DNA from 2 places in the Streptomyces sp. P9-A4 genome. Region 2 is predicted to be linked to the other one. Evidence: riboswitches for the same ligand, from Rfam matches in the RefSeq annotation. Region 2 holds a riboswitch; the other holds the start of a gene.

Region 1 (14,336 bases), 2.3 Mb from region 2:
CGCGGGCACCGCCTCGCCGTCCAGGACGCACGCGTCGATGCCGCCCTCGTCCAGGCGCTTCAGCACCGCGTGCAGCGTCGCGCACTCCACGAACTCCACCGGGGGCACGTCCGACGCGGGCCTGCGCCCGGCCGCCAGCCGTACCTGCTCGCGGGTGTTCGCGTCGTCGCTGTAGACCAGGACCGTGGCACTCGACTGCATCGTTCCTCCGGCTGGGAAGGCGGGTGGGTCGTCGTCGACCGATGCGCGGATGCTACTCCGGTCCACACCCCGTCAACACCCGTTCAACACCTGTTCGAAGGGTGCTCCGAGGCCCTCGCACTGGGCCGTTCGGGCTGGACACACCCCTCGTACACTCCGAACGGCACCCCCCGGGGTGAGGGCGGGATAAGCGACCGACATAATGTCGGTCGTGGCGACAGTAACGACAGTAGAAACAGGGCACGCGCACCCGTCGGTCAATCGACCGAACCTCACCAGCGTCGGAACCATCATCTGGTTGAGCTCCGAGCTGATGTTCTTCGCGGCCCTCTTCGCGATGTACTTCACCCTGCGATCGGTGATGGGAGCCGAGTTCTGGACGGAAAAGGCCGATGCCTTGAACTTCCCGTTCTCGGCTACCAACACCACGATCCTGGTGCTCTCCTCACTCACCTGCCAGCTCGGCGTCTTCGCCGCCGAGCGCGGCGACGTGAAGAAGCTCAGGACGTGGTTCATCCTCACGTTCGTGATGGGTTCGATCTTCATCGGCGGCCAGGTCTTCGAGTACACCGAGCTGGTGAAGAAGGACGGCCTCTCGCTGTCCTCCGACCCGTACGGCTCCGTGTTCTACCTGACCACCGGCTTCCACGGCCTGCACGTGACGGGCGGTCTCATCGCCTTCCTGCTGGTCCTTGGCCGGACGTACGCCGCCAAGAGGTTCACCCACGAGCAGGCAACCGCCGCCATCGTCGTGTCCTACTACTGGCACTTCGTCGATGTCGTCTGGATCGGCCTCTTCGCCACGATCTACATGATCAAGTAATCGGTGCCGCCTCCATGGCGGACCGAGACATCCAGCAAGCATCGACGCAGAAGATCCTGACACCGGGGTAATCCGTGAAAAAGCTCTCCGCACGACGACGCCATCCGCTGGCGGCGGTCGTCGTCCTACTTCTCGCGCTGGCGGCCACTGGGGGGCTGTACGCCGCGTTCGCGCCCGCGGGCACGGCGAAGGCCGATGAAACCGCCCAGTCCCTCGCCATCGAGGAGGGGAAGAAGCTCTACTCCGTCGGCTGCGCCAGCTGCCACGGAACCGGGGGTCAGGGCACCACTGACGGCCCGTCCCTCGTCGGCGTCGGTTCGGCCGCCGTCGACTTCCAGGTCGGCACGGGTCGCATGCCGGCCCAGCAGCCGGGCGCCCAGGTCCCGAAGAAGAAGGTCATCTACTCGCAGGCTGAGATCGATCAGCTCGCGGCGTACGTCGCCTCTCTCGGTGCCGGTGCGATCACGCCCACCGAGGGCCAGTACAGCCCGGTCGGTGCCGACGCCGCCCGCGGTGGCGAGCTGTTCCGCACCAACTGTGCCCAGTGCCACAACTTCACCGGTGAAGGTGGCGCGCTGACCCACGGCAAGTACGCCCCGGGCCTCGAAGGCGTGAGCCCGAAGCACCTCTACGAGGCCATGCAGACCGGCCCGCAGAACATGCCCTCCTTCCCGGACACGACCATGCCGGAGAAGGAGAAGAAGGACATCATCGCGTACGTCCAGGCCGTCAACAGCGAGAAGTCCGACAACCCGGGCGGTCTCTCCCTCGGTGGCCTCGGCCCCGTCAGTGAGGGCCTGTTCGCCTGGATCTTCGGTCTGGGCGCGCTGATCGCAGTTGCCATCTGGGTCGCGGCCCACACCGCTAAGGCCAAGAAGTCATGAGTAGCCAAGAGATTCCAGAAGAGAACCTGCCGGCAGGGCAGGACACCGCGCACGGCGCGGTGATGGTCGCCGACGACCCGTTCGCCGACCCGGGCCTCCCGCCCCACAAGCCCCGCATCCAGGACATCGACGAGCGGGCCGCCCGTCGGTCCGAGCGCGCGGTCGCCTTCATGTTCACGCTGTCGATGCTGGCCACCGTCGGCTTCATCGCCTCGTACGTGATCTTCCCGGTCGACAAGATCGTGTACATCTGGCCCTTCGGCCGGGTGTCCGCGCTCAACTTCTCGCTCGGCTGGACCCTCGGCCTCGCCCTCTTCTTCATCGGCGCGGGCGCGGTCCACTGGGCCCGCACCCTGATGTCCGACGTCGAGATCGCGGACGAGCGGCACCCGATCCAGGCCGACGCCGAGACCAAGGCGAAGGTCATGTCGGACTTCGCGGCCGGTGCCGCCGAGTCCGGCATGGGCCGCCGCAAGCTCATCCGCAACACGATGTTCGGTGCGCTGTCGCTCGTACCGCTCTCCGGCATCGTGCTGCTGCGTGACATGGGCCCGCTGCCCGAGAAGAAGCTCCGGACCACGCTGTGGACCAAGGGCCTTCAGCTCATCAACATGAACACGCACGAGCCGCTGCGTCCCGAGGACGTCGCGGTCGGTTCGCTGACCTTCGCGATGCCGGAAGGCCTGTCGGAGCACGACGAGGACTTCCAGACCCAGATCGCCAAGGCCGCCCTGATGATCGTCCGGATCCAGCCGGACGACATCAAGGACAAGCGCGAGCTCGAGTGGTCGCACGAGGGCATCGTCGCCTTCTCGAAGATCTGCACCCACGTGGGCTGCCCGATCTCCCTGTACGAGCAGCAGACGCACCACGTCCTCTGCCCGTGCCACCAGTCCACCTTCGACCTCTCCGACGGCGCCCGCGTCATCTTCGGCCCGGCCGGTCACGCCCTCCCGCAGCTGCGGATCGGCGTGAACGACAAGGGCTTCCTGGAGGCGCTCGGCGACTTCGACGAGCCCGTCGGTCCTGCCTTCTGGGAGCGCGGATGAGCACTGTGACGGATACGAAGAAGGCACCCGCCGGTGAGCGGGTCGCCGACTGGGCCGACGGTCGCCTGGGGATCTACACGCTGGCCAAGGCCAACATGCGGAAGATCTTCCCGGACCACTGGTCCTTCATGCTGGGCGAGATCTGCCTCTACAGCTTCCTCATCATCATCCTGACGGGTGTCTATCTGACGCTGTTCTTCCACCCGTCGATGAACGAGGTGGAGTACGTCGGACCGTACGTCCCGCTCCAGGGACAGCTGATGTCCGAGGCGTTCAACTCGACCATGCACATCTCGTTCGAGGTGCGCGGTGGCCTGCTCATCCGGCAGATCCACCACTGGGCGGCGCTGATCTTCCTCGCCGGCATGTTCGTGCACATGATGCGCGTCTTCTTCACGGGCGCGTTCCGCAAGCCGCGTGAGATCAACTGGCTGTTCGGCTTCCTGCTGTTCTTCCTGGGCATGTTCACCGGCTTCACCGGTTACTCGCTCCCGGACGACCTGCTCTCCGGCACCGGTGTCCGCTTCATGCAGGGCGCGATCCTGTCCGTGCCGGTCATCGGCACGTACCTGTCGATGTTCCTGTTCGGCGGGGAGTTCCCCGGCGGCGACTTCGTGGCCCGGTTCTACTCGGCCCACATCCTGCTGCTGCCCGGCATCATGCTCGGCCTCGTGGTCGCCCACCTCATCCTGGTGTTCTTCCACAAGCACACGCAGTTCGCCGGCCCCGGCCGTACGAACAAGAACGTCGTGGGCATGCCGCTGCTGCCGGTCTACATGGCCAAGGCCGGAGGCTTCTTCTTCCTGGTCTTCGGTGTCATCGCGGTCATCGCGGCCATCGCCTCGATCAACCCGATCTGGGCCATCGGCCCGTACCGGCCGGACCAGGTGTCCACCGGCGCCCAGCCCGACTGGTACATGGGCTTCGCCGAGGGTCTGATCCGAGTGATGCCGGGCTGGGAGATCAACCTGTGGGGCCACACGCTGGTCCTCGGTGTGATGATCCCGCTGGCGATCTTCCCGGCGGTCCTCGCGGCGATCGGTGTCTACCCGTTCATCGAGTCGTGGATCACGGGCGACAAGCGCGAGCACCACATCGCGCAGCGCCCGCGCAACGCTCCGACGCGCACCGCCTTCGGTGTCGCCTGGATCACCGCGTACATGGTCATGCTCATGGGTGGTGGAAACGACCTCTGGGCGACCCACTTCCACCTGTCGCTCAACTCGATCACCTGGTTCGTGCGGATCTTCTTCTTCCTCGGCCCGGTCATCGCGTTCATCGCCACCAAGCGGATCTGCCTCGGCCTCCAGCGCCGCGACAAGGACAAGGTGCTGCACGGACGCGAGTCCGGCATCATCAAGCGCCTGCCGCACGGTGAGTTCGTCGAGGTCCACCAGCCGCTCAGCCAGGGCGAGCTGCACCGCCTCACGGCGCACGAGCAGTACGACGCGGCGGAGCTTCCGCCGGCCGTCGACGAGAACGGCGTGGAGCGCAAGGTCGGGAGCATCGAGAAGCTCCGGGTCAAGCTCAACAAGGGCTACTACGGCGACGACAGCCAGATCGCCAAGCCCACGGTCGACGAGTTCCAGGAGATCCAGAGCGGCCACGGCCACCACTGATCGCCTGAACTCATGATGTGAGACAAGTCGCCACGGCGAGAGCCCCGTCCATTCGATGGACGGGGCTCTTTGCCGTCCCCTGGGGTCGATAGGGTGGAGCCGTATTCCCTACGGACTGACCAGGAGCTGCCATGAGCGCTGCGACCCCCGCTGGAGGACCTACGTCGGCGGGCCGCTCCTGGCCCGCCGTACTGGACGGTCTGCTGTCCGGCCGCGACCAGAGCGCCGAGGACACCGCCTGGGCGATGGACCGCATCCTGCGCGGAGAGGCCACCGACGCCCAGATCGCCGGATTCGTGGTCGCCCTGCGCGCCAAGGGCGAGACCGTCGAGGAGATCACCGGCCTCGTCCGCACCATGTACGAGCACGCCAACACGATCGACGTGCCCGGCCCGTCCGTCGACATCGTCGGCACCGGCGGCGACGGCGCCAAGACCGTCAACATCTCCACCATGTCCGCGATCGTCGTCGCGGGCACGGGCGCCAAGGTCGTCAAGCACGGCAACCGGGCCGCGTCCTCCGCCTCCGGCGCCTCCGACGTCCTGGAGAAGCTCGGCGTCAACCTCAACCTGACCCCGAAGCGGGTCGTCGAGGTCGCCGAGGAGGCCGGGATCACCTTCTGCTTCGCGGTGAAGTTCCACCCGGCGCTGCGGCACGTGGCGACGGCCCGCAAGGAACTCGGCATCCGGACCGTCTTCAACTTCCTGGGCCCGCTCACCAATCCGGCCCGGGTGAAGGCCCAGGCGACCGGAGTCGCGGACGCCCGGGTGGCCCCGATCGTCGCCGGCGTGCTGGCCGAGCGCGGTTCCTCCGCCCTCGTCTTCCGCGGCGACGACGGACTCGACGAGCTGACCACCACGGCCACCTCGCGGGTCTGGGTGGTCCGGGACGGCTCGGTGCGGGAGGAGGCCTTCGACCCCAGGGACGTCGGCATCGACCTCGTACCGGTGGAGGCCCTGCGCGGCGCCGACGCCTCGTACAACGCCGACGTCGCCCGCCGGCTGCTCGCGGGGGAGACCGGTCCGGTACGCGACGCGGTGCTGCTCAACTCCGCGGCGGCGCTGACCGCGCTGGCGCCGGGGGAGGGCACCCTCGCGGAGCAGATCCGCGCCGGGATCGGGCAGGCCGCGGAGTCGATCGACTCCGGGGAGGCCCGACGGGCCCTCGAACGCTGGATCGCCGCCAGCAACGCCTAGGGGCTGTCGTCACGCTCCCGCCTGCCCCACGACGCCCGTTCGACGGCAGGGCTTAGCCCCGTACACCGCCCCACGACCCCGGTCCAGCATGCGGACCGGGGTCTTGCGGTTCGTCGATCATGTGGCAGGATGCTCCGTAGGTCACGAGTGACAGCGTTTTGGCCCCGGCTTGCTGTCCGGCAACCCTCCGTCCGTGGCGGGGTGCCCCGGGTGATGACCAGGCCGTAGGCAGCGAGGTCTACGGCAAGCGCGGACCCCTCGACACACCAGGGGTCCTGGTCTCTCGAGGAGCGTTTTCCGTGAGCAAGCGAATGCGATAGGGCGAGTCCGCCCCTACTTCACCCTCGGATCATCGGATCAGGGTCACTTCCGCGTACCCGTGCGTACCGCCGTGTACCGCCGTGTCCTCCCATGCCCCCGAGGCATCACCCGTACCCCGCCGTGTCCGGCCGCGTACGGGATCACCGAAGCCATTCCGCACCGCCCGCCGGGAGATACCGCCATGTCCGCACGCCCTGACGCCGTCGCCGCCGCCGCCGCCGTCGAGTCCGCCGCCGCGGAGTCCGCCGACCCCTGCTGCGCCGCCCCGCTGCCCGTCCTCGGCCGGGACGTCACCGTCCCGCTCGTCACCGGCGGCGAGGTGACCTACGCTGCGCTCGACTACGCGGCCAGCGCGCCCGCCCTCCAGCGGGTCTGGGACGACGTCGCCGCGTACGCCCCCTACTACGGCAGCGTCCACCGCGGCGCCGGCTACCTCTCCCAGCTCTCCACCGACCTCTTCGAGAACAGCCGCGTCACCGTCGCCGAGTTCCTCGACTGCCGCGCCGACGACCAGGTCGTCTTCACCCGCTCGACCACCGACTCGCTGAACCTGCTCGCCGCCGTCATCCCCGCCGACTGCGAGGTCTTCGTCTTCGAGACCGAGCACCACGCCTCGCTGCTGCCCTGGGGGACCCCCCACGCCCCTGGGCGTAGGGGGAGCGACGCCCGCGTCACCTACCTCACCGCGCCCCGCACCCCGCAGCAGGCCGTCGAGACCCTGGAGCGCGCCCTCGCCGACCGTGATCCTCACGGTCCCGCCCTGGTCTGCGTCACCGGCGCCTCCAACGTCACCGGCGAGCTGTGGCCGGTGAGGGAACTGGCCGCCGCCGCGCACGCCCACGGCGCCCGGATCGTGCTCGACGCCGCCCAGCTGGCGCCCCACCACCCGGTCTCCGTGCAGGACCTGGACGTGGACTGGATCGCCTTCTCCGGGCACAAGCTGTACGCGCCCTTCGGCTCCGGCGTCCTCGCGGGCCGGGCCGACTGGCTCCAGGACTCCGAGCCCTACCTCGCGGGCGGCGGCGCCTCCCGCAAGGTGGCGCGCCGGGCCGACGGCGGGGTGGACGTGGAGTGGCACACCACCGCGGCCCGCCACGAGGCCGGCTCCCCGAATGTCATCGGCGTGTACTCCATCGCCTCCGCGTGCAAGGCGCTCACCGAGGCGGGCTTCGAGGGCCTCGTCGCCCGTGAGCGGCACCTGATCGCCACGGTCCGCGAGGGCCTCGCCGAGGTCCCCGAGGTCAAGGTGCTGTCGCTGTTCGGCGACGACTCCCCCCGGGTCGGCGTCATCTCCTTCGTGGTGGACGGCTGGAACAGCTCCCACTTCGCCGCCGCGCTCTCCGCCGAGTACGGCATCGGCGTCCGCGACGGACTCTTCTGCGCCCACCCGCTGGTCCGCACCCTGCTCGGCAGCGACCCGCAGGACCCGGGCGAGTGCGGCGCCCCCGAGGCGGCCCCCGGCGAGAGGTCCCTCAACGCCATCCGGGTGAGCTTCGGCGCCGGTACGCCGGACGAGCACGTGGAGCGGTTCGTCGGCGCCGTGAAGGCGCTCGTCCGCGACGGCGCGCAGTGGAAGTACCGCACCGAGGACGGCCGCTGCGTCCCCGACCGCGGCTGAGCACTCACTCGTACGGGTGAAGGGGGCCTCCCGGTCGGGAGGCCCCCTTCAGCATGCCGCGTACGGGGTCTCAGGACTCCAGACCGATGGCGAAGGCCGCCTCCAGATCGTGCTGGGAGTACGTGCGGAACGCGACGTGGGTGTCCGTCGCCTCCACGCCCGGGATCTTGCTGATGCTGCCGGGGATGACGTCCGCCAGGTCGTCGTGGCGGGGCACGCGGACCATCGCGATGAGGTCGTAGGTGCCGGTCACCGAGAAGACCTCGCTGACGCTGTCGAGCGCGGCGATCGACTCGGCGATCTCGGGGATGCGGTCCACGCTGGTCTTGATGAGCACGATCGCGGTGATCACGGCTGGCTTTCTCCCTCGGTCGCCGCGGCTTGGGCTTTCACTCTATCCCCACCCCGGTAGCGCCCCCAGGCGTAGAGGAAGCCGACGGAGAAGCCGACGACGTGGGCCAGATAGGCGACGCCGGGTCCGGCCCCCGCCGCCCGGGCGGCCATCCACTGGAGCGCGAACCAGAAGATCAGCACGATCCAGGCGGGGAAGCGCAGCGGCAGGAAGAAGAGGAAGGGGAAGAGGCTGGTGACCCGGGAGCGCGGGAAGAGGAAGAGGAAGGCCCCGAGCACCCCGGAGATCGCCCCGGACGCCCCCACGAGGGTCTGCTCGCTGTTCGCGTGCGCCACCGCGTACCCGAGGAGGGCGAGGTAGCCGGTGCCCAGGTAGAAGAGGGCGAACTCGACCGGGCCCATGCGCTCTTCGGCCATCGCGCCGAAGACGTACAGGAAGAGCATGTTCCCCAGCAGGTGGAGCCAGCTGCCGTGCACGAAGAGCGCGGTGAGCGGGGTGAGCAGGGCGCGGGGCTCGCCGCTCATCAGCTCGGCGGGGACGACGCCCCAGCGGCGGAAGTACGCGCCCTGCGCCGCGAGGAGCTGGTCCCCGGAGCCGTACACCGGGTTCAGCCCGGAGACCGGGCTGATCACGAAGAACAGGCAGCAGGCGGCGATCAGTCCGTACGTCACCGTGGGGCCGCTGCGGGTGCCGCGCCAGGCCCCGAGGGCCGAGCCTCGCCAGTCGATCATGGACAGATCATGGCGTACCGGGGCCGAACTGGACAGAGTGCCTCGCCGTGCCTCCGGGTACCGGTGAGGCCGTAGGGTTGCAGGCAGTACAACCGCAGTTCGACGGCGCACCGCGGCTCCCGCACCTGGTACCACGCAGACAGGAAGAAGGACGGCTCGATGACGACGGTTCCCCTGCCGACCGCCGAGACCCGCTGGCGCTGCACGCTCTGCGGCAACCTCACCCGCTTCGACGTGACGCGCTCCTCCAAGGTCGTCGAATACGTCCATCTGGACCTCGCGGGCGATCCCACGGTCGAGGAGCGGCAGGTGGTCAGTGAGACCATCGAGTCGGTCCGCTGCCGCTGGTGCAACGCGGTGGACCAGATCGAACTGGTGGACAGGCCGGGCGCCGCTTCCTGAGGGACGGCGCGGACGACATAGGGGTGACGGATCGTGGAGCAGCCCGCGCACGGTGGAGAGCCGGCCGGCGCGGCAGGTGACGCTGCCGAGACGCTCGACCACCCACTGCCGGAAGGCGTACGGCGGCGGGTCGTCGCGCTGGTCGCCGACGCCTTCGGCGGGCTGACCGTCGCGGAGCTGCCCGCACCCCTGAGGCAGTACGCCCGTTTCACCGCGAGCCGGCGGGCCAAGTTCGCCGGCAACGCGATGGCGGCGGCTCTGGAGAGCGACCCGCTGTTCCGGCAGCGGATCGGCGAACGGTTCAAGCTGGCCCAGCCCGAGCTGGCCGGTGCCGTGGAGACCGGCACCCCGCCCGCCGCCGCCGACCCCGTGGACGTGGCCGCCGCCGCCTATGTGCTGCGCCCGCCCGGCTGGGTCAAGCTGGTCGCCGCCGCGGGCGAGGAGGCCCAACGGGCCGACGCCGAGCGGGCCGACGAGGCCGGCCGGCGCGAGCTGGACCGGCTGCGCGAGGAGCTCGCCGCCGCCCGGGACCGCACGCGGACCGAGACCGAGCAGCTGCGCCACGACCTCGAAGCGGCCCGGAAGGAAGCGGAGTCGCTGCACCGCAAGCTGCGCAGCGCCCAGAGCGATGTGAAGCGCGGCGAGGCCGCGTTGCGCAAGGTCCAGGGCGAGACCGAGGCGGCGCGCGCCGACGCGGCGGCCCAGGTGTCCTCCGCCGAGAGCGAGACCCGGCGGCTCAAGGCCCGGCTCGCCGAGGTGGAGTCGGCGCTCGAAGCGAGCCGCAGGACCGCCCGCGAGGGGCGTTCGGTGGAGGACATGCGGCTGCGGCTGCTCCTCGACACCGTCCTCGACGCCGCTCAGGGGCTGCGCCGCGAACTCGCGCTGCCGCCCGTCTCCGTGCACCCCGCCGACACCGTGGACGCGGTGGAGCCGGGGCGGATGTCCCCGAAGGACATCGCGGCGCGGGCGCTCTCCGAGACCGATCCGGCGCTCCTCGACCAGCTGTTGGCGCTGCCGCAGGCGCATCTGGTCGTCGACGGCTACAACGTCACCAAGACCGGCTATCCCACGATGCCGCTGGAGAAGCAGCGGCTGCGGCTGCTGGGCAGCCTGTCCGCCCTGGCGGCCCGCTCGGGCGCCGAGGTCACCTGTGTCTTCGACGGCGCGGAGCTGGCGGCCCCGGTGCTGCTGGCGCCGCCGCGCGGGGTGCGGGTGCTGTTCTCCAAGCCCGGTGTGACGGCCGACGAGTTGATCCGTCAGCTGGTACGGGCGGAGCCGCCGGGCCGGCCGGTCGTGGTGGTCTCCACGGACCGCGAGGTCGCCGACGGAGTGGCGAAGGCGGGTGCGCGACCGGTGGCGTCCGCCTTGTTGCTGAAGCGGCTTTCGCGCCTTCAGTGAGGCATCGCAACTCCTGGGTCTTTTGACCGATTTCTGGATGGCGGACCGTCAAGTGCTCATCACTGCCTGTGTGATGTATGTAAATAAAGTGGTGCGTGAGCGATATTTTTGCCGGTGGGATTTGAACTGATCACAACTTGGTCACTAGGGTCGGGCTTCGAACCTTCGCGCGGTTGATCACCCATCCGGGGTGGCGGCGGAGGAACCGCCTGCCCGTGACCGGTTGGGCGGCTCTGAGGAAGAAGGAGCTCGCCTTCGTGGCGTCCCACCGTCGACTCAAGCAGCCGAGCCGAACCCGCGTGACCGTGCTCACCGTGACCGCGGCCGCGGCCGTCGCGCTCACCGCCCAGTCCGGAGCCCAGGCGGCCCCCGCCAAGCCCAGCATCGACGAGGTCAAGTCCAAGGTCGACAAGCTCCACCACGAGGCCGAAGAGGCCACGGAGCAGTACAACCTCGCCGACGAGCGCCGCGGCACGCTGCAGAAGGAGATCGGCAACCTCCAGGACAAGGTGGCCCGAGGTCAGCAGGAGCTCAACACCCTGCGGGACCAGATCGGTTCGGTCGCCAGCGCCCAGTACCGCTCCGGCGGCATCGACCCGGCGCTCCAGCTCTTCCTCTCCGCCGACCCGGACACCTACCTCGACAAGGCGTCCGCGATCGACCAGCTGAGCGCCCAGCAGGCCGACGTGCTCACCTCGATCCAGGCCAAGCAGCGCACGCTCGCCCAGCAGCGGGCCGAGGCCACCACGAAGCTGGCCGACCTCGAGGACGTCCGCAAGACCCTCGGCGCGAAGAAGAAGAAGTTCCAGGGCAAGCTGGCCGAGGCGCGCCAGCTCCTCAACACCCTCACCGCGGCCGAGCGGGCCAAGATGGAGGAGAAGGAGCAGCGCGCCAGCCGCGCCGCCAGCGAGCGCGTCGACCTGGGCAACGAGGCCCCCGCGAGCGGCTTCGGCGCCGCGGCGCTGGCCGCCGCCGACACCCGCGTCGGCATGCCGTACGCCTCCGGACACGAGGGCCCCGGCTCGTTCGACTGCTCGGGTCTGACCCAGTGGTCCTACCGCCAGGCCGGCGTCACGCTCACCCGCACCACCTTCACCCAGCAGAACGACGGCACGAAGATCGGCCGCAGCCAGCTCAAGCCGGGCGACCTGGTCTTCTTCAACGGGCTCCAGCACGTGGGCCTGTACGCGGGCAACAACACCGTCCTGCACGCCCCCTACTCGGGCGCCTACGTGCGCTACGAGTCGATGAACACCATGGGGTCCTTCCAGTTCGGCGTCCGCATCGCCGGCTGACCCCGCGACCCGCTGCGGTATGCCGCCCGAACGGGTGGTTCGCCGCGACGCGAGCTGACCTGACGCCCCGCCGGTGACCTGTGATCTCCGGCGGGGCGTCACTTTGTGTGTCCATCGGCTTCGTTGGACGCGGAGTGATCAGCGGCTACTGTCTGCCGCGCCAGTCTGCGTCGAGCCGAACGGAGCGCGATTCGTGGCGTCCCACCGCCGACCCGCCAGGGTCACCGTCCTCACCGCCGCCGCCGCGGCCACCGCGGCGGCCTCCCTCGTTGCCGTCCCCGCGAGCGCCGACCCCGGGGCCGGACCCGCGGCCGGCCGCGCCACCGTCGACCGCCTCTTCGAGGAGGCCGAGAAGGCCACGGAGGGCTACAACCGGGCGGACGAGAAGGCGGACGCGCTGCGCAGGACGGTCTCCCAGGCCCAGGACGGCCTGGCCCGGGGCCAGGAACGCATCAACCGCATGCGGGGCGCCCTCGGTTCGGTCGCCGGCGCCCAGTACCGCTCCGGCGGCATGGACCCCGCCCTCGCCCTGCTGCTCTCCTCCGACCCGGACACCTACCTCGAACGGGCCTCCGCCCTCGACCGCGCCACCGCCCGGCAGAGCGCCGCGCTCGGCGAACTCCGGCGGGAACAGCGCCGGCTGGACCAGAAGCGCTCCGAGGCCCGCACGGCCCTCACCGAACTGGAGCGCAGCCGCGCCGAGGTCGCCCGCCACAAGCGCACCGTCGAACGCAAGCTCGCCGAGGCCCGCCGGGTGCTCGCGAGCCTCACCGTCGAGGAGCGCGCCGACTACGACCGCTCCTCCCGCTCCGGAGGCCGCGCGGGCGCCGAGGAGCTGCCGCCGCCGGCCGACCTCGGCTTGGCCTCCTCACGGGCCGCCGCCGCGGTGATGGCCGCCCGCAGCGCGATCGGCAGGCCGTACGTGTGGGGGGCGACGGGACCGTCCGCCTTCGACTGCTCGGGCCTGATGGTCTGGTCGTACCGGCAGGCGGGGATCAGCCTGCCGCGCACCTCGTCGGCGCAGCGGAACGCGGGCCGGCGGGTGCCGCTCTCGCAGGCACAGCCCGGGGACCTCGTCACCTACCGCGGCGACGCCAGCCACGTCGCGATCTACGCGGGCAACGGGCAGGTCATCCACGCCCCCTACCCCGGCGCCCGGGTCCGCTACGACCCGGTGAACATGATGTCGCACATCACGGTCACCCGGGTCTGAGCCGGTACCGGGAGCGGGGCCCGTCCCTCCGACCGTACGATCGGAGGCGTGGCAGGTCAGGGGTGCGGAGCGCGGCGATCGGCGACCGCCTGCCTGCTGGCCCTGCTGCTCGCCCTCACGGGCCTCGTCGGCTGCGCCGCGAAGGCGCCCGCCGAGCCGGCCTCCCGGGAGGTGCAGGAACTCCTCGACCGGCACGCCCGCGCCCTCCTCGACCGTGACGAGCCCGGCTACCTGGCCGCCCTCGACCCCTCGTACGCGCCGGCCGCGCTCACCGTCTACCGGCGGCTCGCCGCGGTACCGCTCGACGGCTGGACGTACCGGGTCACCGGCGTCGACCCCATCGGCACCGACCGGCTCACCGCCCGCGCCGACCTCGGCTACCGGCTCCGCGGCCACGACCGGCGGCCCGTCACCGGCGCCCGCGTCCTCGACCTCGTCCGGCGGGACGGCCGCTGGTACGTGGCCGGGGACCGCCCCGCCGAGGGCGCGCCCCGGCAGCTGTGGGAGCAGGGCGACGTCGTGACCGTCCGGGGCGCCCGCTCGCTCGTCCTCGGCGTCGGCGCGACCACCGGACGGCTCCGGGAGATCGCCGCGGCGGCCGACCGGGCGGTCCCCGCGGTCACCGCCGCCTGGCCCGGCGACTGGGCCCGGCAGGTGGTCGTCCTCGTCCCCGGCTCCCTCGAAGGGATGGGGGAGCTGCTCGGGGCGCCCGGCGCCTCCTACCGGGGGATCGCGGCCGTCACCACGGGGGAGACCCGGGGCGGCCCGGACGCCCCCGCGGACCGGGTGATCGTGAACCCCGACGCGTACGGGGTGCTGGGCGGCTTCGGCAGGCAGCTGGTCCTCACCCACGAGACCGTCCACGTCGCCACCCGCGCCGTCACCACCCCGTCGACCCCGGTCTGGCTCTCCGAGGGCTTCGCCGACTGGGTCGCCTACCGGGGCACCGACCGCACCCCCGCGCAGGCGGCCCCCGAGCTGCGCCGCGCGGTCCGCGCGGGCGAGCTGCCGGCCCGGCTCCCGGTGGACGGGGACTTCGCCTTCGGCGGCGACGCGGAGGCGCTGGCGCGGGCGTACGAGGGGGGCTGGCTGGCCTGCGCGCTGATCGCGGACCGCTGGGGCGAGACGAAGCTGACGGCCTTCTACCGGGCGGTGGGCGCCCACCCGGGCCGGGACGGCGCGGTGGAGCAGGCACTGCGCGAGGTGCTGGACACCACACCGGAACAGTTCACGG
Region 2 (14,336 bases):
TCGGGGTCGCGACGCTCCTGCCGGACCATCAGGTGCGGACCGCCGAGTACGTCGTGATGCTCGCCCCGGAGGCTCGTGGGCGTGGTCTCGGGAGCGCGGCCACCCGTCTCGTCCTCGACTACGCGTTCCACGTCGTCAACGTGCGCATGGTCTGGCTGAAGGTGCTTGCGCCCAACGTGGGTGGCGTCAAGGCGTACGAGAAAGCCGGGTTCCGAAAGGCCGGATCGGTGCGTGAAGCGGGTTACTGGCTCGGCGAGGTGTGCGACGAGCTGATCATGGACAGCCTCGCCCGCGACTTCGGCGGTCCGTCCGCCGTGCGTGCCCTGGTCGCCCCGGAACGGGAGTAGCGCTCACCCCTCCCGCAACGCCTCCAGCTGGGCCAGGAACCAGCGCTGTGGGGGCAGGGCCGTTGCTGCTGCCGCCAGGCGTTTCGTGCGGTCTGTGCGTTCCGTGGGGGGCATCGACAGGGCCTTGTGGAGGGCTTCGGCTGTTTCCGTCACGTCGAAGGGGTTCACCGTGAGGGCGTCGTCCTTCAGTTCCTCGTGGGCGCCCGCGCCCGTGGAGAGGACCAGGGCGCAGCCGGACTCCGAGACCACCGGAATTTCCTTCGCCACCAGGTTCATGCCGTCGCGGACCGGGTTCACCAGGGCCACGTCCGCGAGGCGGTACGCCGCCAGGGAGCGGGGGAAGTCGTCCTTGACCGAGACCAGGACCGGCTGCCAGGTCGTCGTGCCGAACTCCGCGTTGATCTCGTCCGCCAGCTCCCTCACCGCCTCCGTGTAGGCGCGGTACGACTCCAGGTCCTGGCGGGAGGGGTAGGCCGAGGCCAGGTGGACGACCCGGTCATGCCATTCGGGATGGACGGTGAGGAGTTCGCGGTAGGCGTGCAGGCCTCGCAGGATGTTCTTCGAGAGTTCCGTGCGGTCGACTCGGACGATGGTCTTCCGGTCGCCGGTCTCCGCACGGAGGCGGGCCAGTTTCTCGTCCACCTCCGGGCGGTGCGCGAGCGCCCGCAGCTCCTCGCCGTCGACGCCGAGCGGGTACGCCCGCACCCGGGTGTGCCGCTTCGGGCCGCCCCGCCGCCGGTGCTCCACGCCGTGCCAGGGGTCATCGCTCCGCCGGACGCCCCGCGCCGTCCCGTCCGCGCCGTCGACGGACGCGCAGTCGATGAAGGACGACGCCCATCCCCAGGTGTGGAAGCCCAGCTCGTCCGCGCCGAGCATCCCCCACAGCAGCTCCTCACGCACGTCCTGCGGCAGCATCCGCAGGTACTCCGGGGACGCCCACGGCGTGTGCGTGAAATGGGAGATCCGCAGGTCCGGGCGGAGGGCGCGGAGCTGCCCCGGGACCAGCGCCAGGTGGTAGTCCTGCACCAGGACCGCCGCGCCCTCGTCCGCCTCCGCCGCCAGCGCCTCCGCGAAGGCGCGGTTGTAGTCCCGGTAGGACTCCCAGCGGCGCCGGAACTCCGCGTCGAAGACCGGCTCGCGCGGGATGTCGTACAGATGGTGGTGGAGGAACCACAGCACCGAGTTCGCGATGCCGTTGTACGCGTCCGCGTACACCTCCGGGTCGATGTCCAGCATCCGTACGCCCGGCTCCCCGGCCCCCCGCCGGACGGCCTCCCGGTCGCCCTCGCCGAGCGCCGCGCACACCCACAGGCTGTCCTGGGACGACACGGCGCTCAGGCCGGAGACCAGGCCGCCGCCGCCCCTGCGGGCGTCGAGCGAGCCGCCGTCGCCGAGGGCGTACGAGACGGGGCCCCGGTTGGATGCCACGAGCACAGAAGCCATGGGGCGAACCTAGCCCGTCTCGTAAACGCTCAAACGTACGTATACGAGACTGGCTGATCCGGCCACCCAGCGTGGTCGTGCGTCAGTCGCGTCGGCCTCGCATCGCCGCTCTCGCCACCACGCCCGTCGCCGCCAGCGCCAGGCCCAGTGCGCCGAGCAGCCACAGTCGCTCGCCGTTGCCGCCCGTCTCGGCCATCAGGCCACTGCGGTTTCCGTGCGGGCCGGGGGCCGGGGGAGCGGGGGAGGACGGCTCGTCGGTCACCGGCGGCTTGGGGTCGTCGGTCGGGGTCGGGGTGGGGTCGGGGGCCGTCGGGGTCGGGGTCGGGTCCACCGGGGTGGGCGTCGGGGTGGGTGTCGGGGGCGGCGTCGGGGTCGGCTTCGGCCTGTCGATCTCCGGGGCCACCGCGCACGACGGGTCCTCGCTGCCTTCGCCGCAGTTCGAGCGGGGTGTCTCGACCACCACGCTGTTGCGGAGCTTCCCGTCCCCGGCCGGCGGGTTCTTGATCTTCACCGAGTAGGTGACGGTCGCCGTCTTCCCGGCCGGGATGGTCCCGGTGTACGAGATCCTCGGCTTCCTGTACGTCGCCGCGCCCGGGCCCGTCGTCCGTACGTCCCCGTTGTAGTCGGCGTCGTCGAGGTTCCCGGTGAGGTCGTCGCCGAACGTGGCGTTCGGGTAGTCGAGCGGGCTGATGTTCTTCGCGGTGATCGTGTACGTGAGCGTGTCGCCCGGCTTCACCGTGCGCGGGCTCGCCGTCCTGGTGATCTCCAGGTCGGGGACCGGTACGGAGAGGGCGAGACCGGACGGCACATAGGTGTCGCCGCTGGTGGAGAAGGTCAGACCGGCCGAGGTCGCGCCCGGCGGGACCGCGCCGGCCGGGACGTCGAAAACCTTGGTGTCGATGCTCAGGTTGTTGGTCGTCCTGGGGTCGACGGCGCCGTCGTCCTCGCTGACGAAGAAGTTGTTGGTGTTGCCCGTGCGGGCCTCGGTGACGTTCTTGCCGTCGACGAGGAACGTGTCGCCGGGGGTGTTCCAGTCGCCCTCGTACGCCGTCACGCTCGCCCGTACCGTGCCGGGGCCCCGGCGGAAGCCGTCCACGGTGATCGTGGTCGCGGGGGAGGCCGGGCGCTGGAGGACGTGGCCGCCGTACACGTGGACCATCCGGCGCTCGGGCGCCTTGACCGGGTCCGGGCCGGGGAACCTGTGGACCACCGTCAGGGACCAGCCCGCCACGCAGCCCTTGCCGTTGGGCGCCCAGACGTTCCCGACCGCGATCCGCGCGTCCGTCCCCGAGACGCCCGCGAAGGCGGCGGTCACGTCCGACTCGCCTGTGTAGTAGTGCGGCCCGTCGGTGTCCTCCGGGTCCGCGACCATGCTGTCGATCGAGACCGGGACCGCCGGACCCGAACCGACCCTGATCACCGGGGCGGTCGTCGTCGGGTCGCCGGGGGAGCGTCCGACGTCCGCGCCGGAGATGTCGCAACGCTTCAGCCGGGCACCGCTCGGACCCTTGTACGTGCCGTCGTTGCCGCCCCAGAAGAGCCGGGCGTACGCCACCTCGGCGCCCGCCGGGATCTGGACATGGCCGGTGCTGGAGCCGTATCCGCCCCCGGTTCCCGCCGTGTCGACCCGCTCCATCACGAAGGTGTTGTTGTTGTCCGGGCCCTGGCCGCCCGCCGCCGTCGCGCAGCGCGCCGCCATGTCCGCGGGGGCGGCCGGACAGCCCATGACCGTGTTGCCGAGCGTCGCGAAGTCGCCGTACAGCGACGCGTCGTACCGCTTGCCGAAGGGCTCGACCACGTCCGCGGCGGCCGGTCCCGCCGCCGTGAACGCGAGCGAGCCCGCCGCCAGTCCGATCAGTCCGGCCGCCGCGAGCACCCTGCCCGAGTGATGTTGTCTGAAGCGCATAAAAGGGCAATGTATGCAAAACGGATCATAGTGGGGCGTTACGCCACGCGACGGTGCGCGTACTCCGCGATTTCGGCCATCGGCGGCCGCTCCTCCGTGTCCACCGCGTACGTCCGCGGCTCGAAGCCCTTCTCGCCCCGCTCGAACTGGGTCAGCCGCGGCCGCACCAGATGACCCCGCGAGAGCCGCAGCTGCGCCGTCCGGTAGATCGCCGCCGCCATCCGGCCCAGCGCCTGCCCGTCCTGGTGCCGGTGCCTGCGCACCCCCACGTCCACCTGGGCGAGCGCGTCCAGACCCGCCGTGTGCAGGGCGTCCACGAGCAGCGCCAGCTCCACTCCGTAACCGACCGGGAACGGCAGCCGTTCGAGCAACGAGCGGCGCGCCGCGTACTCGCCGCCCAGCGGCTGTACGAAACCGGCCAGCTGCGGCCAGTGGAGGTTCAGCAGCGGGCGCGCCACCAGCTCCGTCACCCGGCCACCCTGGCCTGGGGCGTCACCCAGGGGACGGTCGTACATCGCCTTCACGAAGTCCACCTCCGGGTCCGTGAGCAGCGGGCCCACGATCCCCGTCACGAAGTCCGCGGAGAAGTCCCGCAGATCCGCGTCCACGAAGCAGACGACATCCCCGCTCGTCACCATCAGTGACCGCCACAGGACCTCGCCCTTGCCCGGCACCGCCGGTATCCGGGGGAGGATCGCGTCCCGCGCCACCACCCGCGCGCCGGCCGCCGCCGCGACCTCCGCCGTCCGGTCCGTGGAACCCGAGTCGATCACCACCAGCTCGTCGACCAGCGGCACGGCCTCCGTCATCAGCTCGCGGCGGATCACGGCGACGATCTCGCCGACCGTCGCCTCCTCGTTCAGCGCGGGCAGGACGACGCTGACCCTCGTGTTCCGCTTGGCCGCGAGGATTCGCTCCAGCGGCCGGTCCGCCACGGACCAGGACCGCCGGTCCAGCCAGCGCTCCACCTCTTCCAGCACGTGATCTCCATCTCGCGGTTCGGACGGCCGGTCCGGGCGTCCGGGCCTTCGGTTACAGTCTTGAACAACGCGGATCCCCGATGCACGTCGGGGTGCCGACCGCGTCGGAGCGCAGGAACGAAGTCCATCGCGCTTCACAATCGAATACCGCTCATCCAGAGGGGCAGAGGGAAACGGCCCGTTGAAGCCCCGGCAACCCTCCAGTCGGTTCGTCTCGTCCTCCAGCGAGGTCCCCGGCTAGGGAAGGTGCCAAATCCGTCTCATGGCGAAAAATTCGTCATGGGAAAGATGAGGAGAAAGGGCCTCGCCTCCATGGCTGTTCAGACTGTCACCCCCGCCACTTCGGTCGACCTCGGTCCCGCGTCCGGGCTTTCCTGCCGTGAATGCGGTGAAGTGTTCGCACTCGGCCCGATTTTCGCCTGCGAGCTGTGTTTCGGACCGCTCGAAGTCGCGTACGACCTCCCCCTCGGTGACCCCGAGGCGCTGCGCAAGCAGATCGAGGCCGGCCCCGCCAACATCTGGCGCTACGCCCCCCTGCTGCCCGTCCCCGCCGACGTCGCCGACAAGCCCAACCTGAACCCGGGCTGGACCAAGCTCGTCCAGGCCGACAACCTCGCCCGCGAGATCGGCGTCGCCCCCGGCAAGCTGTTCGTCAAGGACGACTCCGGCAACCCGACCCACTCCTTCAAGGACCGGGTCGTCGCCCAGGCCATCGAGGCCGCCCGCGCCTTCGGCTTCACCACCCTCTCCTGCTCCTCCACCGGCAACCTGGCCGGCGCCGTCGGCGCCGCCGCCGCCCGCGCCGGTTTCCGCTCCTGCGTGTTCATCCCGCACGACCTGGAGCAGGGCAAGGTCGTCATGGCCGGTGTCTACGGCGGTGACCTGGTCGCCATCGAGGGCAACTACGACGACGTCAACCGCTTCTGCTCGGAGCTCATCGGCGACCCGCTCGGCGAGGGCTGGGGCTTCGTCAACGTCAACCTCCGCCCGTACTACGGCGAGGGCTCCAAGACGCTGGCGTACGAGATCTGCGAGCAGCTCGGCTGGGTCATCCCCGACCAGCTGGTCATCCCGATCGCCTCGGGATCCCAGCTCACGAAGATCGACAAGGGCCTCCAGGAGCTCATCAAGCTGGGCCTCGTCGAGGACAAGCCGTACAAGATCTTCGGTGCCCAGGCCGAGGGCTGCTCCCCGGTGTCGGTGGCCTTCAAGGCGGGCCAGGACGTCGTACGGCCCCAGAAGCCGAACACGATCGCCAAGTCGCTCGCGATCGGCAACCCGGCCGACGGCCCGTACGTCCTCGACATCGCCCGCCGGACCGGCGGCGCCGTGGAGGACGTGAACGACGAGCAGGTCGTGGACGCGATCCGGCTGCTCGCCCAGACCGAGGGCATCTTCGCGGAGACCGCGGGCGGCGTGACCGTCGGTGTCACCAGGAAGCTCGTCGAGGCGGGGCTGATCGACCCGGACCTCACCACCGTCGTCCTCAACACCGGCGACGGACTCAAGACCCTGGACGCGGTGGCCGACACCTCTCAGGCGACCGTCACCATCCGCCCGAGCCTGGAAGCGTTCCGCGACGCCGGCCTGGCGCTCTGAGCCGGCCCGCCCCGAGCCGGCCCGCAGGGTGCCGGCCCGCTTTCCTGGCCCACTGAAAGGTTACGAAGACATGGCCGTGAACGTCCGCATCCCCACCATCCTCCGCACCTACACGGGCGGTCGGTCCGAGGTCCAGGCCGAGGGCACGACCCTCGCCGAGGTCATCGCGGACCTGGAGAAGAACCACACGGGCATCGCCGCCCGCGTCCTGGACGACCAGGGCAAGCTGCGCCGCTTCGTCAACGTCTACGTGAACGACGACGACGTGCGCTTCGAGCAGGGCCTGGAGACGGCCACCCCGGCCGGCGCGGGCGTCTCGATCATCCCGGCCGTCGCCGGCGGCTGACCGTCGGGCGCAGTGCCGGCGGCTGTCGAGTCGTCACTCCCGCATCATCGCTTGTCCTGTCTTTCTTGAATTGCCCCTTCCGCGTCTATAAGCGGAAGGGGCAATTCTGCATGGTTGAGCACGGTAGAGTTGGGGAAGCCCCCTCCGCTGCTCATGCCGGATGCATATGAGAATGCGTCCCTGTGCGTCAGGAAGCAGCCAAAGTACCTGCGCGTTGTGTACGTTCTGCGCGTTTTGCCGGGCCCGACTTGCCCCGTAACTCCAGGGATTATCCCCAATTCCCCTTTCCGGTGCGCCCAGAATTCTCGCTCGAATGACCTGTTGCAGAGGGCAGTTGGGCAGATACATTCAGCGGCGGTCGACGCGTTCCGGCGCAGGGTCTGACCCGGGTCCGCGAAGTGCGGGTCCCGCGCAAGGGCCAGTAATAGGGGAGTTAGGCATGGCTCAGGGCACCGTCAAATGGTTCAACGCGGAGAAGGGCTACGGCTTCATCGCGGTAGACGGTGGTGCGGATGTTTTCGTCCACTACAGCGCGATCCAGATGGATGGCTACCGCAGTCTCGAAGAGGGCCAGCGGGTCGAGTTCGAGATCTCGCAGGGCCAGAAGGGTCCGCAGGCGGACATGGTCAAGCTCGCCGTCTGAGCGCGGCGCGATCGGCCAACGACGCAACGCCGTCGAGGGGTCCGCATCCCTGAGGGGATGCGGACCCCTCGTGCATTCCCGCACGAGGGGCCGCGCGACCGGCGGATACGGGCCCCGCAGCGCCTTCCCGCACGCCCCCGTACGCCCCGCCCGTCACGTCCCGATCGTCGAGAGTCGCTTGCACTCTCCTATGCCGAGTGCTAATCATTGGCGTTAGCACTCGGAAGGTGAGAGTGCTTACGAGGATCGGGCAGATGAGGCCCGCGGCCAGGTGGGGCAAGGAACCACCGGGTACGCAGGCCGTCCGTCGCGGGCGTCGGCGCGGTCCTGGAGCGTTATCCACCCCATGTCCGGGAGGACCACTTCACATGGCCAAGATCATCGCGTTCGACGAGGAGGCCCGGCGCGGTCTCGAGCGCGGCATGAACCAGCTCGCTGACGCCGTCAAGGTCACCCTCGGCCCGAAGGGCCGCAACGTCGTCCTCGAGAAGAAGTGGGGCGCCCCCACGATCACCAACGATGGTGTCTCCATCGCCAAGGAGATCGAGCTCGAGGACCCGTACGAGAAGATCGGCGCCGAGCTGGTCAAGGAAGTCGCCAAGAAGACGGACGACGTCGCCGGCGACGGTACGACCACCGCCACCGTTCTCGCCCAGGCGCTCGTCCGCGAGGGCCTCCGCAACGTTGCCGCGGGTGCCAACCCGATGGCCCTCAAGCGCGGTATCGAGAAGGCCGTCGAGGCCGTCTCGGGCGCCCTGCTCGAGCAGGCGAAGGATGTCGAGACCAAGGAGCAGATCGCTTCGACGGCCTCCATCTCCGCCGCCGACACCCAGATCGGCGAGCTCATCGCCGAGGCGATGGACAAGGTCGGCAAGGAAGGCGTCATCACCGTCGAGGAGTCCCAGACCTTCGGTCTGGAGCTTGAGCTCACCGAGGGCATGCGCTTCGACAAGGGCTACATCTCGGCGTACTTCGCCACCGACATGGAGCGCATGGAGTCGTCGCTCGACGACCCGTACCTCCTCATCGTCAACTCCAAGATCTCCTCGGTGAAGGACCTCCTCCCGCTCCTGGAGAAGGTCATGCAGTCGGGCAAGCCGCTGCTGATCATCGCCGAGGACGTCGAGGGCGAGGCCCTGTCGACCCTGGTCGTCAACAAGATCCGCGGCACCTTCAAGTCCGTCGCGGTCAAGGCCCCGGGCTTCGGCGACCGCCGCAAGGCGATGCTGAACGACATCGCCATCCTCACCGGCGGCACGGTCATCTCCGAGGAGGTCGGCCTGAAGCTGGAGAACGCGGGCCTCGACCTGCTGGGCCGCGCCCGCAAGGTCGTCATCACCAAGGACGAGACCACCATCGTCGACGGTGCCGGTGACAGCGAGCAGGTCGCCGGTCGCGTGAACCAGATCCGCGCCGAGATCGAGAACAGCGACTCGGACTACGACCGCGAGAAGCTGCAGGAGCGCCTGGCGAAGCTCGCCGGCGGTGTTGCGGTCATCAAGGCCGGTGCCGCGACCGAGGTCGAGCTCAAGGAGCGCAAGCACCGCATCGAGGACGCCGTTCGCAACGCGAAGGCGGCCGTCGAGGAGGGCATCGTCGCCGGTGGCGGCGTGGCTCTGCTCCAGGCCTCCTCGGTCTTCGAGAAGCTCGAGGCCGACCTCGCGGGCGACGAGGCCACGGGCGCGAACATCGTGAAGCTGGCCCTTGAGGCCCCGCTGAAGCAGATCGCGATCAACGCCGGCCTCGAGGGCGGCGTCGTGGCGGAGAAGGTCCGCAACCTGCCCGTCGGCCACGGCCTGAACGCCGCGACCAACGAGTACGTCGACCTCATCGCCGAGGGCATCATCGACCCGGCGAAGGTCACGCGCTCCGCGCTGCAGAACGCCGCGTCGATCGCCGCGCTGTTCCTCACCACCGAGGCCGTCATCGCCGACAAGCCGGAGAAGGCGTCCGCGCCGGCCGGCGGCGGCATGCCGGGCGGTGACATGGACTTCTGATCCTCCGGGATCGGTGGTTCATCGCTGAACGCGCGAGCCGAAGCGAAGAAGAACGGACCGAGGGCGGCACCCCCAGCTGGGGGTGCCGCCCTCGGGCGTTGTACGGAGCCAGGTCTTACGGGAACGGCTCAGCGCACGTCGACGAAGTCGGCCCACGGGGCCGCCGAGTGGAAGTGCGTGGAGTCGCCCCAGTACCGGATGCGCCAGCTGCCGTCGGCGGAGGCCTTCGCCTTCAGCGAGACCCAGCCGTTGGCGGCCGAGCGGCCGGTGGCGACCTGACGCCAGGTCGTCGAACCCTTCGCCTGGAACTGCAGGGCCACGGGTGCGTTCCCGAACGCCCGCCACACGCCGTTCGTGTAGTGCTGGAGCGTGCCCGTCGTGTAGACGTTCGCGCCCTTGCGGACCGGTTCGGGCCCGGCGTTCATGCCGACGACCCGGACCGGGGTCCGGACCAGCCGGAACACACGGCTGCTGGACTCCGCGTAGGCGTCGCTGGTCAGGTGCCGGACGCGGAAGTAGCCGCCGCCGCTGTTCGCGGCGAGCGCGAACGTCGACCAGTACGCGGCGTACGCCTGCGCACTGGCGATCTTCCGCCAGCCGGTCTTCCCGTCGGCGGACTGCTCCAGCTGGAGGTACTGGCTGGGCACGGAGGAGCGCGAACCCGGCACGTACCGGGGGCGGAAGACGCCGCCCACCGTGACCCGGCCGTCGGCGGACAGCCCGCCGGTCAGCAGGTCGATACGGGTCTCCCACGGAATCGCGACCACACCGGAGACCTGGTCGAACCGCAGATACGGATCGGCGGACCGCACCGACCAGTAGTCCCCGTAGTCCGCGAGGCCCGAGGCGGCGATCAGACGCGCGGAGAAGCGCCCGTCCGCGTCGGTGTGCACGGTCGTGCCGTACGGGGCGTTGTCCGTGTACACCCCGAGGGTCACCATGAGCGCCTGGTCCGCGACCGGGGCGTTCCCGGCGGCCGGGTCGGTGACGCGGCCGCTGACGGTCACGGCCTCGCCGCTGAGCGCCCGCTTCTTGTCGGCGGCGGCGGTGACCTTCACCTCCCGGCCCTTGAGGTCGTACGCCCGGCGGTACTCGTACGCCGAGCCGTGCACCTCGGCGCTGTCCTCGGTGTACGAGGCCTCGAAGGTGGCGTACTCGTCGGCCACCGGCAGCGGGCCGCCGGTGAACACGCCGCTGTCGCCGGTGACCGCCGTGACGGCGGAGCCCGGTGTCCGGACCGTCGGCGTGACGGTGACCGTACGGCCGGGCAGCGGCACCAGGTCCCCGGAGCCGGGCTGGACGCCGACGAGCGTGCCCGTCGGGCGGGCGTTGCGGTCGTCCCAGGCGGGGATGCCGATGCCGAAGGAGTCCAGCCGGGGCAGCAGCCGGAAGTCCAGCGTCCCGGCGTCGGTGCGGGTGAAGGTGTTGCCGAGCGAGTCGGTGGCCGTGACGTCGATCGCGTACCTGCCAAGGGCCGGGATGGTCCCGCCGTCCTCGGTGAGGCGCAGCGCGGCCTCGGACGGCACCAGGAACCGCCCGGCGGTCATCGGGTCCCAGGGGTTCCCCGGGGCCAGGGCGGGGATCTCGGCGAGGACGGTGTCGCCCTGCCGGACCCGGGCCGACACCGCGGTGACCTTGGCCTGCGGGGCGTCGGTCCAGGCCGCGACCCGGAACGTGCCGCGCTGGACGTCGTCGGTGAGGGCGGGGCCGATCCCGATCGGGGTCGGGGCGGCCGGTGCCTCGTCGGCGAGGGCGGGCAGGGTGGCGGCGGAGAGGACGGCGGCGGTGAGCAGCGCGGTCAGGGAGAGCCGGAGGTCAGCGCGCATCGATGTACCTCACGGTGGTCTCGCTGTAGAAGTAGCCCGCCGGCGGCTGGAGGACCATGGCCCAGGAGCCGTCCGCGTAGGCGGTGGCGCGGTAGCTGAAGTTGCCGCTGGTGTTGGTGGTGACGCTCTTGGTGACCCAGTACCAGTTGGGGTCGCCCTTGGGCTTGAAGAGCAGCGTCAGCTTCGCGCCGGGGAACGGCTTCCAGACGCCGTTGAGCTTGCGCTGCACCGTGCCGGAGACCGTCATCTTGCCGTTCACCACGGGCCGGGTGGGGCTGATGGAGAAGGCGGAGAAGCGGGTCTCGTTGCGGGCGAGGCGGATGACCGCGGCGGCCTTGGCGACGAACTGGTCCGTCTCCGGGTGGACCACCCGGTAGCGGGCGTCGGTGTAGCCCCAGGCGGAGAGGGTGTAGTTGCAGTAGTAGTCGGTCGCGCCGGAGCGCAGGGTGCCCCAGGTGCGCCCGCCGTCACGGGAGTACTGGAGGACGACCGGCTGCGGCGTGTCGCAGTAGGGCGAGGAGCCGACGGCGATCCTGCCGGTCGCGGTGACCTTGCCGTACGCGTCGAGAGTGATCTTGTACGGGGTGAACGAGAACTGCTGCGGGACCGCGATGTCGTTCTTGTCGTACGGGCGGACCGTCCCCGCGATGTACGGCGAGGGCCGCAGCGAGGTGTAGACGGCCGCGGTCGAGTAGTACGGGCGCGCGAGGAACGAGAAGGTGCCGTCCGCCGCGCTGCTGATCCCGCCGAGCACGTTCACCGCGGTGTCGTCGTAACCGGGCTGGACGCCGGTGGCGATGACGGGCACGCCCGGGAAGGGCTTCCAGCCGGCCGGGGTCAGCCGCTCCACCCGTCCGGTGACCCGGACGTCGGTCGAGGCGAGGACGCGGTGCTTGCTCACGTCCGAGCTGATCCGGTACTTGAGGGTCGCGTCCGCGGCCAGGTACGGCACGGTGGCGGCGTTGTCCGGGTCGAGGCCGGGCGCCGTCTCGACGACCCTGGCCGTACCGCCCTGGATGCTTCCGTTCGGCGTGACCGGCAGCGAGAAGCCGCCGTCGGCGCCGGCGACGGCGACCGCGCTGATCGTCCGCGAGGAGCGGGTGCCCTCGACGGGCAGGGTGACCAGCACCTTGGTGCCCTCGGGGGCGGCGGTGCGCTCACCGGTGGCCGGGTTCCACAGGGTGGTGGTGCCGGTCAGCACGGCCCCGCGGTGGTCCCAGTCGGTCGAGGAGCGGTCGAACGCCAGCTTCCCGACGCCGATGTGCGTCCGGTGGCCGTAGGTGCCGGTCCACTGCTTGGTGGTCTCGCCGGCGAGCCGGTAGTCGACCCTGACCGGGTAGTCCCCCAGGGCGGTTCCCTCGGGGAGAGTGATCGGCGCCCTGGTCGTCACCCAGCTGCCCTTCGGGATCACCTCCTCCGTGGAGGCGAGGACCGGGGCGTCGGCGGCGGTGGAGGCCAGCACGCTGACCTTCACCCAGAGCGCGCCGCTCGGGAGGGTGACGGTGTAGCGGCCGTCGTCCTCGGTGGTGCCCTGGACGGACGTCCAGTCCGCGTGAGCGGCAGGGGCGTGGATGACGGCGGGCGCGATGACGCCCGCCGAGAGAGCGAAAACGGCTGCGGCACGCACGAGGGCGTGCGGAAGCCTGCGCGTAGAGCGCGGCAAAGGGGACCCCCCACAGGTCGTGATGGCGGCGTCGCCCTGATCGGGGAGGCCGCGTGGCAGCACTGTAGCGCTGACTTGTTGAACATGTTCACTTGGTTTACGGGGAGCGCCGGGGTGATCCTGGAATGACTGGATCCGTGCGCGCCCGGATTCATGCGCGGCTGGACGCGTGTGCGGCCGGACCGATGAAGGGAACGGGCCATGGTCACCCTCCTGACGACGCCTGCCGACCGGGAGCTGGTCGTCACCCGCACCTTCGACGCCCCGCCGGCCCGGGTGTGGGAGGCGTGGACGGGCCCGGAGCACGTACGGGAGTGGTACGGGGCGTCCGCCCTGACCACGACGGTCGTCGACATCGACCTGCGGGTCGGCGGCGCCTGGCGCTGGGGCCAGACCGCCCCTGACGGCCAGGAGTTCGTCTTCTCCGGCACGTACGAGGACGTCGTCCCGTCCGAACGCCTCGACTACACCGAGACCTTCGAACAGATGCCGGACGCGGCCCCGGTCCACGTCACCCTCACCTTCGACGCGACCCCCGACGGGGGCACAGCCCTGACCAGCACGTCCTTCTGGCCCTCGAACGAGATCCGCGACCAGGCGCTGGAGGCGGGGATGGAAGCGGGGGTACGGGAGCAGTACGACCGGCTGGCGGAGTATCTGGGGTCGATGTGAGGGGGCGAGGTGCCCTCTGAGAGGTGGCTACCGGCGGTGGAAGAGGGCCGCCCAGAGGAAGGGTTCACCGAACGCGGGGGAGTCGGCGGGTTCGTCGCGCATGCGGCGGACCTCGATCTCCGTCAGGTCGGCGAAGAGCGCGCGAAGGGACGTGTCCGTGTACGCGAGTCCGCCTTCGAGCGTTCCCCGGCGGTAGAGCTCCGCGTCCGGGGCCTCCGAGCCCATCCCGCCCTCCCCGGCCGCGAACGCGGTCAGTGAGAAGTGGCCGCCGGGCGCGAGGGCGCGGTCCAGGAACGCGAGGTAGCTGATCCGGCGGTGCGGCGGCAGGTGGTGGAAGCAGCCGGAGTCATGGATCAGGTCGTACGGGCCGTCGAGGGCGGTGCCGGGCGCGAAGGCGTCGCCGCGGACGAACCGGATCCCGGTCTCCCCGGCGTCCCGGGCCCGTTCCTCCGCCCAGCGGATCGCGGTGGGGGAGAGGTCGACGGCGTCCACCACGTATCCGAGCGAGGCGAGGTAGAGACTGTTCCGTCCGGGCCCGCACCCCAGATCGAGGGCTCGGCGGCCGGTGGTGGCGGGGGTCGGCAGGGTGCCCTGCCCGACGTACGACACCAGGCTCTCGTCCGGCTTCGTGACGAAGAACGGGACGGGCTTGTCGCGGTCGGCGTAGAAGCCGTCCCACCAGTCCGCCCCACCCTCCGTCCACCGGTCGGCGCCGGGCGCGAAGAGCCCGTCGAGCAGGCGAAGGACGTCGTCGACCGTGCGGATGTCACGGTTGTTCAGATCCATGGGGATCCCCCTTCCGAGTCGCCTCAAGGGTAGGGAGAGGAGGGGGAAAAGCCCAGGTCAGGGCAGGTGTGGGGGGAGGGTGGGGGTGGGCTGCGCGGGTCACGGGACGCATCGGGGGAGGGGGGTGA

Evidence for each region. A riboswitch is a leader RNA that binds a small molecule or an ion and turns the genes downstream of it on or off. The one in region 2 is predicted to bind S-adenosylmethionine.
Region 1: linked by a shared signal. The riboswitch ahead of V4Y03_RS08475 (aminotransferase class V-fold PLP-dependent enzyme) and the one ahead of thrC (threonine synthase) in region 2 are both predicted to bind S-adenosylmethionine.

The regions. Positions count from the first base shown of each region.
Region 1 covers NZ_JAZIFY010000001.1:1,878,240-1,892,575, reverse strand. Annotated here, with positions in the region: gene V4Y03_RS08505 (hypothetical protein) at 1-201, opposite strand, end outside; gene ctaE (aa3-type cytochrome oxidase subunit III) at 404-1,024, shown strand; gene qcrC (cytochrome bc1 complex diheme cytochrome c subunit) at 1,099-1,908, shown strand; gene qcrA (cytochrome bc1 complex Rieske iron-sulfur subunit) at 1,905-2,957, shown strand; gene qcrB (cytochrome bc1 complex cytochrome b subunit) at 2,954-4,576, shown strand; gene trpD (anthranilate phosphoribosyltransferase) at 4,708-5,772, shown strand; SAM riboswitch class IV at 5,912-6,028, shown strand; gene V4Y03_RS08475 (aminotransferase class V-fold PLP-dependent enzyme) at 6,275-7,711, shown strand; gene V4Y03_RS08470 (Lrp/AsnC family transcriptional regulator) at 7,782-8,063, opposite strand; gene V4Y03_RS08465 (rhomboid family intramembrane serine protease) at 8,060-8,794, opposite strand; gene V4Y03_RS08460 (hypothetical protein) at 8,954-9,196, shown strand; gene V4Y03_RS08455 (NYN domain-containing protein) at 9,230-10,594, shown strand; gene V4Y03_RS08450 (C40 family peptidase) at 10,852-11,889, shown strand; gene V4Y03_RS08445 (C40 family peptidase) at 12,083-13,102, shown strand; gene V4Y03_RS08440 (hypothetical protein) at 13,151-14,336, shown strand, end outside.
Region 2 covers NZ_JAZIFY010000001.1:4,160,992-4,175,327, forward strand. Annotated here, with positions in the region: gene V4Y03_RS18770 (GNAT family N-acetyltransferase) at 1-347, shown strand, start outside; gene V4Y03_RS18775 (alpha,alpha-trehalose-phosphate synthase (UDP-forming)) at 351-1,790, opposite strand; gene V4Y03_RS18780 (DUF7927 domain-containing protein) at 1,873-3,696, opposite strand; gene V4Y03_RS18785 (glucosyl-3-phosphoglycerate synthase) at 3,735-4,676, opposite strand; SAM riboswitch class I at 4,825-4,971, shown strand; gene thrC (threonine synthase) at 4,965-6,275, shown strand; gene V4Y03_RS18795 (MoaD/ThiS family protein) at 6,346-6,621, shown strand; gene V4Y03_RS18800 (cold-shock protein) at 7,061-7,264, shown strand; gene groL (chaperonin GroEL) at 7,633-9,261, shown strand; gene V4Y03_RS18810 (hypothetical protein) at 9,390-11,087, opposite strand; gene V4Y03_RS18815 (hypothetical protein) at 11,077-12,714, opposite strand; gene V4Y03_RS18820 (SRPBCC family protein) at 12,952-13,422, shown strand; gene V4Y03_RS18825 (class I SAM-dependent methyltransferase) at 13,450-14,208, opposite strand.